DNA from 2 places in the Pseudomonas fragariae (ex Marin et al. 2024) genome. Region 2 is predicted to be linked to the other one. Evidence: riboswitches for the same ligand, from Rfam matches in the RefSeq annotation. Region 2 holds a riboswitch; the other holds the start of a gene.
The links. Region 2 has a riboswitch for cobalamin ahead of cobO (cob(I)yrinic acid a,c-diamide adenosyltransferase). Riboswitches for the same ligand answer to the same signal wherever they lie in the genome.

Region 1 (7,307 bases), 760 kb from region 2:
CAACCCCAGTAATGTCCAGGAGATTCTCGACTACGGCATCATTGGCTGGGAGCTGTCGCGCTACAGCGGTTGCTGGGTGGCGATGAAGACCATTGCCGAGAACGTCGACTCTTCCGCGGTGGTCGAGGTCGATCCATTGCGGATCAAAACCCGTATCCCCGACGATTTCGATCTGCCCGAAGGCGGCTTGCACATCCGCTGGCCGGATCCGCCGCTGGCTCAGGAAGCGCGACTCAATACCTACAAGATCTACGCAGCCAGGGCCTTCGCTCGCGCCAACCAGCTCAACAAGGTGGTGATCGATTCTGCGCAACCCCGGCTGGGCATCATCACCACCGGCAAGTCCTATCTGGACGTGCGCCAGGCCCTCGAAGAGCTGGGTATCGATCAGGAGCTGTGCGAGAAGGTCGGGATTCGCGTGCTCAAGGTCGGCATGAGCTGGCCGCTGGAACCGGTATCGGTGCACGATTTTGCCGAAGGGCTGGACGAGATTCTGGTGGTCGAGGAAAAACGCAGTGTCATTGAAGACCAGTTGACCGGTCAGCTCTACAACTGGCCTGTGGAGCGCCGGCCGGTGGTGGTCGGCGAGTTCGACGAGCAGGGCCGCTCACTGCTGCCGAACCTCAGCGAGCTGACTCCGGCGATGATTGCCAGGGTGATTGCCAAACGCCTCGCGCCGTTCTACAGCAGCCCGCAGATCGAAGCGCGCCTGCAGTTTCTCAGTGACAAGGAGCAAGCGCTGCAGGCGCCGCTGTTCAACACCCAGCGCACCCCGCATTTCTGCTCCGGCTGCCCGCACAACACCTCGACAAAGGTGCCGGAGGGCAGCCGCGCCCTGGCCGGGATCGGCTGCCATTACATGACCATCTGGATGGACCGCGAAACCGACACGTTTACCCAGATGGGCGGCGAGGGCGTGACCTGGATCGGTCAGGCGCCGTTCACCGAAACCCCACACGTTTTCCAGAACCTGGGCGACGGTACCTATTTTCACTCGGGTCACCTGGCGCTGCGTGCGGCGGTGGCCTCCAAGGTCAACATTACTTACAAGATTCTCTATAACGATGCGGTGGCCATGACCGGTGGCCAGCCGATCGACGGCGTGCTGCGCGTCGATCAACTGAGCCGTCAGGTGTTCAACGAAGGCGTGCTGCGCATCGCGCTGGTTTCCGACGAACCGAACAAGTACCCGAGTCGTGAGGACTTCGCGCCGATTACCACCTTTCATCATCGGCGCGATCTGGACAGCGTGCAGCGCGAGTTGCGCGAGTTCAAAGGCGTGTCGGTCATCATCTACGACCAGACCTGCGCCACTGAAAAGCGCCGCCGTCGCAAACGCGGCACCATGCCCAATCTGGAAAAGCGCGCGTTGATCAACCCGGCGGTGTGCGAGGGCTGCGGCGATTGCGGGGTCAAATCCGGGTGCCTGTCTGTGCTGCCCAAGGAAACCGCGCAGGGGCGCAAGCGCGAAATCGATCAGAGCGCCTGTAACAAGGATTTCAGTTGCGTCGAGGGTTTCTGCCCAAGCTTCGTCACCGTGCACGGCGGCAAACTGCGCAAGCCTGCGTTGCCCAAGCAGGTCGAGGCGTTCGCGCGTCTGCCGGAACCGGTATTGCCGTCGCTCGACAGGCCGTTCAATATTCTCCTGCCAGGTGTCGGCGGCACTGGGGTGACCACTGTCGGCGCGATGCTGGGTTATGCCGCGAATCTGGAGGGCAAGGGCTGCAGCGTGCTCGATCAGGCCGGTCTGGCACAGAAATTCGGCCCGGTGGTCAGCCATATCCGCATTGCCGCGCGCCAGGAGGATCTGTTTGCCGTGCGTATCGCCGCCGGTGAAGCGCACCTGCTGCTCGGCTGTGACTTGCTGGTGGCTGCCGGCCCGGACGCGATCGCCAAGCTCGATAGCAAGATTTCCCATGCGGTGGTCAACAGTCAGCAAACACCGACCGCCGAGTTCACGCGCAATCCGGATGCCGTGTTTCCGGCCGAAGCCATGAAGCAGACCATCATCGAGGCGGTCGGCGCGGCGAAGACCCACTTTGTCGAAGCCACATCACTGGCCACCCGACTGATGGGCGACAGTATTGCCAGCAACCTGTTCATGCTCGGCTATGCGTTCCAGCTGGGCCTGATTCCATTGACCTCAGCGGCCATCGAGAAAGCCATCGAGCTCAACGGCGTAGCGGTCAACCTGAATCAGCAGGCGTTTCTCTGGGGGCGTCGTACCGCGCATGATCCCGCCGCTGTGGAGGCCTTCGTCAATCCACAAGACAAGGTCAGCGAGCCGCAATCGATGGACCTTGATCAGCGTATCCAGAGTAACGTCGATACCTTGAAGCAGTATCAGAACGCTGCCTACGCCAAGCGCTATCTGGCGTTGGTGCAACGCGTGCGCGACAGCGAATCGCGGGCGTTTCCCGGTCAGCAGCCGACGCTGACCGAGGCGGTGGCCTTCAACTACTTCAAATTGCTGGCCTACAAGGACGAATACGAAGTGGCGCGGCTTTACAGCAACGGCGAGTTTACCCGCCAGTTGCAAGCGCAGTTCGAAGGCGACTACCGGCTGGAGTTTCATCTGGCACCGTCGTGGCTGGCCAAGCGCGATCCGCACAACGGGTTACCGCGCAAACGCAGCTTTGGCCCCTGGATGCTGCGCGCGTTCGATGTGCTGGCGAGATTCAAATTCCTCCGTGGCACGGCGCTCGATCCGTTCGGTCGCAGCCTCGAACGTCAGCAGGAGAGGGCGCTGATTGACCGCTATGTCGGCGATGTCGAGCTGATCCTGCAGCACCTTCAGGCGCAGAATCGCCACACCGCCTTGAGTCTGGCACGCCTGCCGGAACGCATTCGCGGCTATGGCTACATCAAGGAAAGCGCCATGAAGGCCGCTGCCGTGCAGGCCGATATTCTGCGCAAGAGCCTGGAAAGCGGCGAAGTGGCTGCGCCGAAGCTGTACGAGGCGGCTGCCTGAGGAGCGCAATACCAATCAGCGTGCCAGCTCAGCGTTGGCACGCTTTTCATTACGCGATGCGATCGTCGTGCCGCGTAGAGGTACTGACTACAACGGCCTGAACAAGTGGGCATGCCCAGCGCGGTACAGCGAGGACTCGCTGAAGGTGTCATCGGCAAGCACACGTCCGACCAGAATCAGTGCGGTACGGCGAAAGCCCTTGGCCTGTACCTTTTCCTCAATATCCGCCAGCGTGCCAACGGCCCAGTCCTGGTCCGGCCAGCTGGCGCGGTGCACCACTGCAATCGGGCAATCGGCGCCGTAATGTGGCATGAGCTCCTCGACGATCCGCTGCAGGTTGTTCACTCCCAGATGAATCGCCATGGTTGCCCGATGGCTGGCCAGGCTGGCCAGTTCCTCGCCGCTGGGCATTGAGGTCTTGTCGGCATAGCGGGTCAGAATCACGCTCTGCGAAACGTCCGGCAGGGTCAGCTCGACGCCCAGCAGCGCAGCGCAGGCAGCGGTCGCGGTGACCCCCGGAATGATTTCGAACGGAATGTTCAGTTCGCGCAGATGGCGGATCTGCTCGCCGATAGCGCCATACAGGCTTGGGTCCCCGGAGTGCACGCGTGCCACATCCTGGCCTTGTGCGTGCGCGCGCTTGATCAGCTCGATGATCTGCTCCAGGTGCAGCTCGGCGCTGTTGGTCACCTGCACGGCCTGATGACCTTCCAGCACGGCGAGGGGCACTAACGAGCCGGCGTAGATAATGACCGGGCAGCTGCGAATCAGGCGTTGGCCCTTGACGGTGATCAGCTCGGGATCGCCAGGGCCTGCGCCGATGAAATAGACAGTCAATGAATTCTCCGGGGTGAATGAGCGCGGGGAGATTATCCGCTGTGCGCAGGGCTGATTGCCAAGGCAAATGTGGCCTGCGCGCTTTTCTGCCGTTCGATTAGCAGCGTGGCGGTACCGTCTCCCAGTTGCGCCGCCAGCGCCAGAGCCGAGCCTTCGGCGACGCCATGACAGCCAGTGCTCTGGAACACCTGCGCAGAACGGTGCGTGAGGTGCAGTTCCCAGGCCACCAGTTGCGCAGCGTTGAAGCACACCAGCGGCACTGCCAGTTGCCCGGCCAGCTCAAGCAGGCCGGGCTCGGTTTGTTTCAGGTCGATGGACGCCAGCGCGGTCACCCGGCCGATGTCCAGCTCAAGTGCCTGCAGGCTTTGCTCGAGCAGATCGCGCAACAGCGCAGCCGAGCAGCCGCGCCGACAGCCCAGCCCGGCCACCAGTGCTGCGCCGGGTTGAAGCGTCGCTGGATCAGGCTTGATGCAGGTCGACATTGTCGTTATGCACATCGTTTCTGCGGAACAGCCAGGCACTGATCAATCCCAGCGCGACCCAGAACAGCGCGTTGGTCAGCAGCGAGGCCATCATGAACTGCGATTCCAGCGCCTCGGGAGCAAGGCTTTCATGGACCAGCGGCTGTGGCGCGCCAAGCACATGCGGGACCAGCAAAATCGCCACACCCAGTGCTTTGAGCAGCCAGTTCTGACCGAACACCAGCAAGGCCAGCCCGGCGGCAGTCGACGCGGCAGCGCCGAGCCACCACAACTGCCGCTGGCTCAGCTCGGCCGCGGCTGTGCCTGGCAGTTCGGGTGGCAGGCCAAAGGTGGGGGCCAGCACGAACACGGCAAAACCCGCCAGCCCCCACCATGCGCCTTGCACGGTGCGACCCGGCGCGCGCAGGGTGTAAAGCCCGGCAAGCATCAGCGCAAAGCCCACCGCGACCACCAGGTTACCGCCAGTGGTGGATAGCACACGCTGCCAGCCGTTTTCGGGCTCCCAGGCCGCTTCTTCATGGGCATGGCTGTGTTCGGCCATCGCGCCGTCCGCGTGCTGATGCAGTTGCTCGGCAGGCGCGTTTTCGTAGGTCTCGGCCTGCTGGATCAGCGGCACCACCCACAGGCTTTGCAGCAGGGTCAGCAGCAGGGCGGCGAGCAGGCCGGTGAAACCTGCGGTATAGGCGATTCGCTTGAACAATGTGTGGCCCTCAATGGCAAGGAAAGGCAGCGCTGTGACGGGTATCGTGTGCCGCGTTGTGTACGGCCGCGATGTGCGAGAAACCGGCGAAGTACACCAGGCAGGCGCCGAGAAGCGCAGCGCTGATGGCGGCGGTCAGGCGTTGAATGCGTGTGGAGCTGGGTGCGGCGGCGTGGCTGCTGATGGTCGACATGGCGTTCCCTCTTGATGATCGGCAAGTGGGCCACGCGCAAAAGAACCTGCCGGCAGACGCCGGAGGTTTCAACTGCGCCCGCCCACCGCGGGTTTGTCATTGCAAGCATATCGGGCCGGTCTCCGGGCTCGCGAGGGGCCAGGACGTCAATGCGTCAAAGCCTGCAAGGTCACCTTCCCATGCCAGCGGCACAGTGGATCAGACCTACGCTCGCTTACCGTTGCGGGGGCAGCACCGGACTTGCTCGACAACGCGAGCGCACCGGTTTCCCGTTTCACCCCGTGAGGGGCACCCGAAACAAGGCGCACAGGAGAGCATGGGCGGCGGGGCAGCGTCAATCTGAACGATTGACCTGTCTGCAGTCACTGCGTAGCCTTGCCGGTTCGAGGTTCTCCCCGGGTAAAACATCACCCAGTGGAGCTAAGACGGGAATGCGGTACAAGCCGCAGCTGCCCCCGCAACTGTAAACGGTCATGTTCATTGCACAGCCACTGCTGCGGCGGGAAGGCGCGATGAATGCGTGTCGGCACATTATTGATTGCCTGCCGCACGCCGCCGTGAGCCAGGAGACCTGCCTCGAACGGGCCACACATGCTGCGGCCCTGGAGAATTCTCACTACAACCGGGCGGGGTGATCCGGTGGCGATCCGATCTGCGTGTCATGCATGCGGTTCTCGTCCTGTTTGCCCGCCGCATTGCCAAAGGGCACCTGATGAAAACACTGGCCAAGCTTCCCGTCACCATCGTCACCGGCTTCCTCGGCTCGGGCAAGACCACCCTGTTGCGGCACATGCTCGACAACGCCGAAGGGCGGCGCATTGCGGTCATCGTCAATGAGTTCGGCGAGCTGGGCATCGACGGAGAAATCCTCAAGCAGTGCACGATCGGCTGCACCGAAGAAGAAGCCAACGGCCGGGTGTACGAACTGGCCAATGGCTGCCTGTGCTGCACCGTGCAGGAAGAGTTCTTCCCGGTGATGCGCGAACTGGTCGCGCGCCGTGGTGACCTGGACCATATCCTGATCGAAACCTCGGGGCTGGCGCTGCCCAAGCCGCTGGTCCAGGCTTTTCAGTGGCCGGAAATCCGCAACGCCTGCACGGTCGATGCGGTGATCACGGTGGTCGACAGCCCGGCGGTACTGGCCGGTACCTTCGCTGCCTTCCCGGATCAGGTCGATGCGCAGCGCAAACTCGATCCCAACCTGGACCACGAGTCGCCCCTGCACGAACTGTTTGCCGATCAACTGGCCAGCGCCGATCTGGTGATCCTCAACAAGGCCGACATGATCGACGCCGAAGGTCTGGCGACGGTGCGTGCCGAAGTTGCCGAGGAGCTGCCGCCTGCGGTCAAGGTGATCGAAGCCAGCAGCGGTCGCCTGCCGATCAGCGTGCTGCTGGGTGTTGGTGCCGAGTCCGAGCTGCACATCGACGCTCGCAAGACCCACCATGATCACCACGACGATGACGATCATGATGACCACGATCACGACGCGTTCGATTCGATTTCCCTGAAGCTGCCGCAAGCCGATGAAAAAGTCCTGCTCGATGCACTGAATCAACTGGTGGTGCAACACGGCATTCTGCGTGTGAAGGGCTTCGCGGCCATTCCCGGCAAGCCGATGCGCCTGCTGATTCAAGGTGTCGGCACGCGTTTCGACAAGCACTTCGACCGCGCCTGGCGTGCCGATGAAGAGCGTGCCACGCACCTGGTGCTGATTGGTCAGGAGCTGGATGCCGCAGCCCTGCAAGCGCAACTCAATGCTGCGATTGCCGGCTGACCCATGCATTTACTGAGAACCCAGCCCGGCGGTTTCGTACCTGACGACAATATTGCCGATCTGGGCCAGACGCCGGCCGAGCTGGTGATTCTCTGCAGCGGCGACTCCAGCCTGGCGCTGCTGGCCGAAGCTGCCCGGCAGCTCCCCGAAGACTACCCCAGCCTGCGTCTGGCCAACCCGATGCAGGTCCAGAATCACGCCTCTGTCGACCTGTACGTCGATGAAGTGCTGCGTCACGCAAAGGTCATTCTGATTTCGCTGCACGGCGGTATCGGCTATTGGCGCTATGGTGTCGAGCGGCTGATGGAGCTCGCGGCACGTGGTGTTCAGGTCATTCTGGTGCCCGG
Region 2 (7,307 bases):
GTAGGCCGTAGGAGCGAACTTGTTCGCGAAAGGGCCGGTATGATCGCCGAAAATGCATCTTCTGAAACACCGCCTTCGCGAACAAGTTCGCTCCTACGCCCTTCGGGCAGAACCCTGAAAGGCACGTATTCCGGGCTCTCCAGGGCTTGTGTGTAACGCCGAGTGCTGGAGCGTAGGGAACGATGATCTCAACTATCGTGCAACGCTCTGCGTCAAACCTCTACGCTCGGCGTTACTGAGCAGCCTTGGCGGATGTCACGCGCCAGATCTTGTTGCCGACATCGTCGGCCACCAGCAATCCGCCGCGCTGGTCATTGACCACGCCAACCGGGCGACCCATGGCTTTTTCATCCTTGTTGAGGAAGCCGGTCAACACATCGACCGGGGTGCCGTTGGGTTTGCCGCCGCTGAATGGAATGAACACCACTTTGTAGCCGCTGTGCGGTTTGCGGTTCCAGGAGCCGTGCTGGCCAATGAACAAGCCTTCGTTGAACGGTGCAGCCAGTGTCTTGCCGTCGGCGAACACCAGGCCCAGCGAAGCGGTGTGCGGACCGACTGCGTAATCCGGGGCAATCGCCTTGGCGACCAGTGCCGGGTTCTGCGGCTTGACGCGCTCGTCGACGTGCTGGCCGTAATAGCTGTAAGGCCAGCCGTAGAATGCGCCGTCCTGCACCGAGGTCACGTAGTCAGGCACCAGGTCGCTGCCGATCTCGTCGCGCTCGTTGACCGCCGTCCACAGTTTGCCGGTCTTCGGTTCCCAATCCATGCCGTTGGGGTTGCGCAGGCCGGACGCGAAGATCCGGTGGTTACCGGTAGCCGCGTCCACTTCCCAGATCGCCGCACGACCTTCTTCCTTGTCCATGCCGTTCTCGGCCACGTTGCTGTTGGAGCCCACGGTCACGTACAGCTTGCTGCCATCCTTGCTGGCGATGACGTTCTTGGTCCAGTGGTGATTGAGCGTGCCACCCGGCAGGTCGACCACTTCGGTCGCTTGCGCGCTGATCGAGGTCTGCCCGGATTCATACGGGAAGCTGATCAGGCGGTCAGTGTCGGCCACATACAGCTTGTTGCCCACCAGGGTCATGCCGAACGGCGAATTGAGGTTTTGCAGGAAAACCGTGCGCGTCTCTGCCACACCGTCCTTGTCCACGTCACGCAGCAAGGTGATGCGGTTGGCGCTGGGCACACCGGCACCGGCGCGGCCCATGACTTTTTCCATCACCCAGCCGCGAATGCCTTTGGAATCATCCGGTTTGGCGGGCGAATTGGTTTCCGCCACCAGCACGTCACCGTTGGGCAGCACATACAGCCAGCGCGGGTGGTCGAGGTTCTCGGCGAACGCAGCCACTTGTGTGCCCGGCGCGGCGACCGGCCTGGCGCCTTTTTCCCAGCCTACGGCAGGGGCGATGTTGACGGTCGGAATCAGCGTCTTGTTGGGCTCCGGCAGCTTGGGCGAGGGGCCTGTTCCATCCGAGACTTGCAGGCTCGACGACTCGCCGCAGGCAGCGAGGCCGCCGGCGACCAGCAGCAACACTGCGTAGTGGGGTCTGAGTTTGAACATGATCGATCTCCATTAACAAAGGCGTGGTCCAGTAACTGATAGAGGCACCGCCAACCCGCTAGGTTCAATCACGTTCCGCGGCGACGGTGTCGATTGACGCTCCCGGTCCAACCCTCTACCCTTCGCGGTTTGTTTCAGGTGCTCTGCAATCCTCGATTGGCAGAGTGAAACAGGGAAGCCGGTGTGGGTCGACAGATCCGATCCCGGCGCTGCCCCCGCAACGGTAAATGAGTCAAGGCTGTGCCTGACGCCACTGTGTTTCGACATGGGAAGGCGCGCAGCCGGGGTGACCCGCTCATGAGCCCGGAGACCGGCCTGAATCATTCAATGACATCACGGAGGGTGATGTTCTGTGCAGGGCGTTGCCGTGCTGTCCAGTGCTGTCCTTCCGTCTGTTGTCGCCTGCCCCGAGCGGAGAACCCAGATGAACGAATCCCCCGAACGCGACGAACGCCATCTGGCGCGCATGCAGCGCAAGAAAGCCTTCATGGACCAGCGTATTGCCAGCTCGCCCAACGAGTGCGGCCTGCTGCTGGTGTTGACCGGCAATGGCAAGGGCAAGAGCAGCTCGGCGTTCGGTATGCTCGCCCGGGCCATGGGCCACGACATGCAGTGTGGCGTGGTGCAGTTCATCAAGGGCCGCAACAGCACGGGCGAAGAAATGTTTTTCCGCCGTTTCCCCGAGCAGGTGCGCTATCACGTGATGGGCGAGGGCTTCACCTGGGAAACCCAGGATCGCCAGCGTGACATCGCCGCCGCTGAGGCCGCCTGGGCCGTGTCTCAGGAAATGCTTCGCGATCCGGCCATTGGTCTGGTGGTGCTCGACGAACTGAATATCGCCCTCAAACATGGCTACCTCGACCTCGAACAGGTGCTGAGCGATCTGCAGGCACGTCCGCCGATGCAGCACGTATTGGTGACTGGCCGCGGTGCCAAAGCCGAATTGATCGACCTGGCCGATACCGTTTCCGAGATCGGCGTGGTCAAGCACGCGTTTCAGGCCGGTATTCGTGCGCAGAAAGGTATCGAGCTGTGAACCCTTCATCATTGAGCGCATTGCAATGAGAGCCCCGCGTGATTGCCCGGCGGTACTGATCGCTGCGCCTGCCTCCGGGCAAGGCAAAACCACGGTGACCGCTGCACTGGCACGCCTGCACCGCAACCAGGGGCGCAAGGTCCGGGTGTTCAAGTGCGGCCCGGACTTTCTCGACCCGATGATTCTCGAGCGGGCCAGTGGCGCGCCGGTCTATCAACTCGACATGTGGATGGTCGGTGCCGATGAAAGCCGTCGCCTGTTGTGGGAAGCGGCTGACGAGGCCGACCTGATTCTGATCGAAGGGGTCATGGGCCTGTTCGATGGCACGCCGTCGAGCGCCGACCTGGCCCGGCATTTTGGCGTGCCGGTACTCGGTGTGATCGACGGCACGGCCATGGCGCAGACGTTTGGCGCACTGGCGCTGGGCCTGGCGCGCTATCAGCCTGATCTGCCGTTCGCCGGCGTGCTGGCCAATCGCGTCGGCACGGTACGCCATGCGCAGTTGCTGGAGAACAGCCTGACCGAAGGCCTGCGCTGGTACGGCGCCCTGTCCCGGGAGGTCGGCTTCGAATTGCCCAGCCGCCATCTGGGGCTGGTCCAGGCCAGTGAGCTCAATGATCTGGACGTGCGTCTGGACATGGCGGCTGCGGCGCTGGCCAGCACCTGCGAAGTGGCCTTGCCGCCGGCCGTGACCTTTACTGCGCCCGACCCGGTGCAGGTCGAGCCGCTGCTGCGCGGCATCCGCATCGCCATCGCGCGCGACGAAGCCTTTGCCTTTCTGTATGGCGCGAGCCTGGACCTGCTGAGGAACATGGGCGCCGAACTGAGCTTCTTCTCGCCGATCCATGATCGCGAGCTGCCCGACGCCGACAGCCTGTACCTGCCAGGCGGCTACCCGGAGCTGCACCACGTCGCGCTGGCCGCCAATGGCACGATGCAGGCTTCGATCAGGGCTCACCATATTGCCGGCAAGCCGATTCTCGCCGAGTGCGGCGGCATGCTCTATTTGCTCGAAGCCTTGACCGATGTCGAGGGCGTGCGCGCCGAACTGGTCGGCTTGCTGTCCGGTGAAGCGGTCATGCAGAAGCGTCTGGCCGCGCTGGCCTTGCAAGCCGTCGAGCTGCCCGAGGGCACGCTGCACGGTCACACTTATCACCATTCGCTGACCAGCACCGAGCTGCAGCCGATTGCGCGTGGCGTCAGCCCCAATGGCGGGCGCGGCGCAGAAGCGGTCTATCGCCTGGGTCGCCTGACCGCGTCCTACGTGCATTTCTATTTTCCTTCCTGCCCTCAGGCGATCGCGGCGCTGTTCAAACCATGACCGAGCAAGCGTTCAGCCCCGAAGAGCGGGCTGCGGTGTACCGCGCCATCGCCGAACGTCGCGACATGCGCCACTTCATCGGCGGCACGGTCGCGCCCGAGCTGCTGGCACGTGTGCTGGAGGCCGCGCATCAGGCCCCCAGCGTCGGGCTGATGCAACCGTGGCGCTTCATCCGCATCAGCGACCCGCTATTGCGCGGCAGGATGCAGGCGCAGGTAGAGCAAGAGCGTATCCGGACCGCCGAGGCGCTGGGTGAGCGCACCGACGAATTCATGAAGCTCAAGGTCGAAGGCATCAACGACTGTGCAGAAGTGCTGGTCGCCGCGCTGATGGAAGGGCGTGAGCAACACATTTTCGGCCGGCGCACCTTGCCGGAAATGGACATGGCTTCGCTGTCCTGCGCGATCCAGAACCTGTGGCTGGCCTCGCGTGCAGAAGGCCTGGGCATGGGCTGGGTGTCGCTGTTCGACCCCGAGGCGCTGGCCGAACTGCTGGGCATGCCTGACGGCGCCAAGCCGTTGGCGATCATTTGCCTGGGCCCGGTCAAGGAATTTTATCCCGCGCCAATGCTGGTGATGGAAGGCTGGGCGCAGGCGCGTCCGCTGCATGAGTTGCTGTACGAGAATCAATGGGGAGTGAGTCAATGAGTGTGGCGCTGCTGAGCGTCGCCGGGGTCGCGCTGGATGCGCTGCTCGGTGAGCCGAAACGATGGCATCCGCTGGTGGCGTTCGGCAACTTCGCCAGTCGGGTCGAGCAGCGTTTCAACAGTGGCGGCCGTGGCTGGCGCAGTCACGGCGTTACCGCCTGGGTCATCACTGTTGTGCCGCTGACGTTGCTGGCCACGCTGCTGAGCTGGTTGCCTGGCGTGGGCTGGCTGTTCGAGATTCTGGCGCTGTATTGCGCGCTGGGCATGCGCAGCCTGGGCGAGCACGTTCAGCCGGTGGCGCAAGCGCTGCGCAGTGATGATCTGATCGAAGCACGTCAGCGCGTCGGTTATCTGGTCAGTCGCCAGACCACTGAGCTGGACGCTACCGAAGTCGCCCGCGCTGCCACCGAGTCGGTGCTGGAGAACGGTAGCGATGCGGTGTTCGCTGCGCTGTTCTGGTTCGTGGTGGCCGGTGCGCCCGGCGTGGTGCTGTACCGGCTGAGCAACACGCTGGACGCCATGTGGGGCTACCGCAACGAGCGCTTTGAGCGTTTTGGCTGGGCTGCGGCGAAGATCGACGATCTGCTCAACTATATTCCCGCACGTCTTGTGGCATTGACCTACGCCTTGCTGGGCAAGACCCGACTGGCGCTGCGTTGCTGGCGCACACAGGCTCCGGCCTGGGACAGTCCGAATGCCGGTCCGGTGATGGCCGCTGGCGCAGGCGCGCTGGGTGTCGAGCTGGGTGGCGCGGCGATCTATCACGGCGAGCTGCATCAGCGTCCGCAACTGGGCGACGGTGCGCCTGCCGATGCGGACTCGATCGATCGCGGCTGGCAACTGGTGCAGCGCGGCGTGTGGTTATGGCTGCTGGTCATCTGCGTGGCGGCTGAATTTTATGCTTGAGCACGGCGGGCGGTTGCGCGCGGCGGCGCAGCATTACGGTATTCATCTGGCCGACTGGCTGGACCTGTCCACCGGGATCGCACCCTGGTCGTGGCCCATCCCGGAGATCCCGACGCGTGCCTGGGCGCGGTTGCCCGAGACCGACGATGGTCTGGAAGCGGCGGCCTGCACTTATTACGGCGTGACCCGGTTATTGCCGGTGTCCGGTTCGCAGGCTGCGATTCAGGCGCTGCCGCGGGTGCGCAGCGCAGGGCGGGTCGGCGTTCTGTCGCCCTGCTACGCAGAGCACGCGCATGCCTGGCGCAAGAACGGTTTCGTGGTGCGTGAGGTAGGTGAGCAGGAGGTCGAATACTTCCTCGACAGCCTGGACGTGCTGGTGGTGGTCAACCCCAACAACCCGACCGGCCTGCACCTGAGCGCCGAGCGCCTGCTGGAGTGGCATGCGCGACTGGCTGAGCGCGGTGGCTGGCTGGTCGTCGATGAAGCGTTCATGGATAACACGCCGGGCATGAGCCTGGCGGCCGAGACGTGGCGCACCGGGCTGATCGTCCTGCGTTCGTTTGGCAAGTTTTTCGGCCTGGCCGGCGTCCGGCTCGGTTTTGTCATGGCCGAACCGGTGTTGTTGAGGATGCTGGCGCAGGAAATCGGCCCCTGGTCGGTCAGTGGGCCAACCCGGATCATCGGTCAGGTGTGCCTCAGCGATCAGCAGGGGCAGGCGCGTCAGCGTGAGCGCTGTGAGCAGGCCCGCGACCGGCTGGTGGCGCTGCTCGACCAGTACGCCCTGACCCCGCAAGGCGGCTGTGCGCTGTTTCAATGGCTGGTGACCCCTGAAGCGCAGACGCTCTATGAGTTTTGTGCGCTGCGTGGCGTGCTGCTGCGCCTGTTCAAGGGTGATTCCCCCGAGTCGTCCAGTCTGCGTTTTGGCCTGCCCTGCGACGAGGCCGACTGGCTGCGGCTGCACGATGTTCTGCTTGAATACCGCAAGGAATACCCATGAGCACGCTGATGGTACAAGGCACCACCTCCGATGCCGGCAAAAGCACCCTGGTGACGGCCCTGTGCCGCTGGCTGACCCGCCAGGGCGTCAAGGTCGTGCCGTTCAAGCCGCAGAACATGGCGCTCAACAGCGCGGTGACCGCAGACGGCGGCGAGATCGGCCGCGCACAGGCCGTGCAGGCGCAGGCGTGCTACCTCGAACCGCACACCGACATGAACCCGGTGCTGCTCAAGCCCAACAGTGACACCGGCGCGCAGGTGATCATTCACGGCCGCGCCGTGACCACCATGAACGCGGTGGCGTATCACGGCTATAAAGAGATCGCCATGCAGGCGGTGCTGGAATCGCATCGGCGCCTGGGTGAAAGCTATCCGGTGATCGTGGTCGAGGGCGCGGGTTCACCGGCCGAGATCAACCTGCGCGCCAACGATATCGCCAACATGGGATTTGCCGAGGCGGTCGACTGCCCGGTGCTGCTGATTGCCGACATCAATCGTGGCGGGGTGTTTGCCCATCTGGTCGGCACGCTAGAGTTGCTGTCGCTCAGCGAGCAGGCGCGGGTCAAGGGTTTCATCATCAACCGTTTTCGTGGCGACATCGCCTTGTTGCAGCCGGGCCTGGACTGGCTGGAAGCACGCACCGGCAAGCCGGTGGTTGGCGTGCTGCCCTATGTGATGGATCTGCACCTGGAGGCCGAAGACGGCCTGGACCAGCGTCAGACCGACAAGGTCGAGCATGTGCTGAACGTGGTGGTCCCGGTGCTGCCTCGCATCAGTAATCACACCGACTTCGACCCGTTGCGCCTGCACCCTCAGGTCAATCTGCAATTCATCGGGCCCG

Region 1: linked by a shared signal. The riboswitch ahead of AC54XV_RS15490 (CbtB domain-containing protein) and the one ahead of cobO (cob(I)yrinic acid a,c-diamide adenosyltransferase) in region 2 are both predicted to bind cobalamin.

What each region holds. Positions count from the first base shown of each region.
Region 1 is NZ_CM184369.1:3,611,241-3,618,547, reverse strand. Features, by position in the region: gene AC54XV_RS15510 (indolepyruvate ferredoxin oxidoreductase family protein) at 1-2,971, shown strand, start outside; gene cobM (precorrin-4 C(11)-methyltransferase) at 3,059-3,808, opposite strand; gene AC54XV_RS15500 (cobalamin biosynthesis protein) at 3,841-4,290, opposite strand; gene AC54XV_RS15495 (CbtA family protein) at 4,268-4,990, opposite strand; gene AC54XV_RS15490 (CbtB domain-containing protein) at 5,001-5,183, opposite strand; cobalamin riboswitch at 5,280-5,494, opposite strand; cobalamin riboswitch at 5,553-5,776, shown strand; gene cobW (cobalamin biosynthesis protein CobW) at 5,896-6,960, shown strand; gene cobN (cobaltochelatase subunit CobN) at 6,964-7,307, shown strand, end outside.
Region 2 is NZ_CM184369.1:4,375,204-4,382,510, reverse strand. Features, by position in the region: gene AC54XV_RS18950 (PQQ-dependent sugar dehydrogenase) at 233-1,561, opposite strand; cobalamin riboswitch at 1,681-1,894, shown strand; gene cobO (cob(I)yrinic acid a,c-diamide adenosyltransferase) at 1,986-2,597, shown strand; gene AC54XV_RS18940 (cobyrinic acid a,c-diamide synthase CobB) at 2,623-3,918, shown strand; gene bluB (5,6-dimethylbenzimidazole synthase) at 3,915-4,565, shown strand; gene cbiB (adenosylcobinamide-phosphate synthase CbiB) at 4,562-5,470, shown strand; gene cobD (threonine-phosphate decarboxylase CobD) at 5,463-6,467, shown strand; gene AC54XV_RS18920 (cobyric acid synthase) at 6,464-7,307, shown strand, end outside.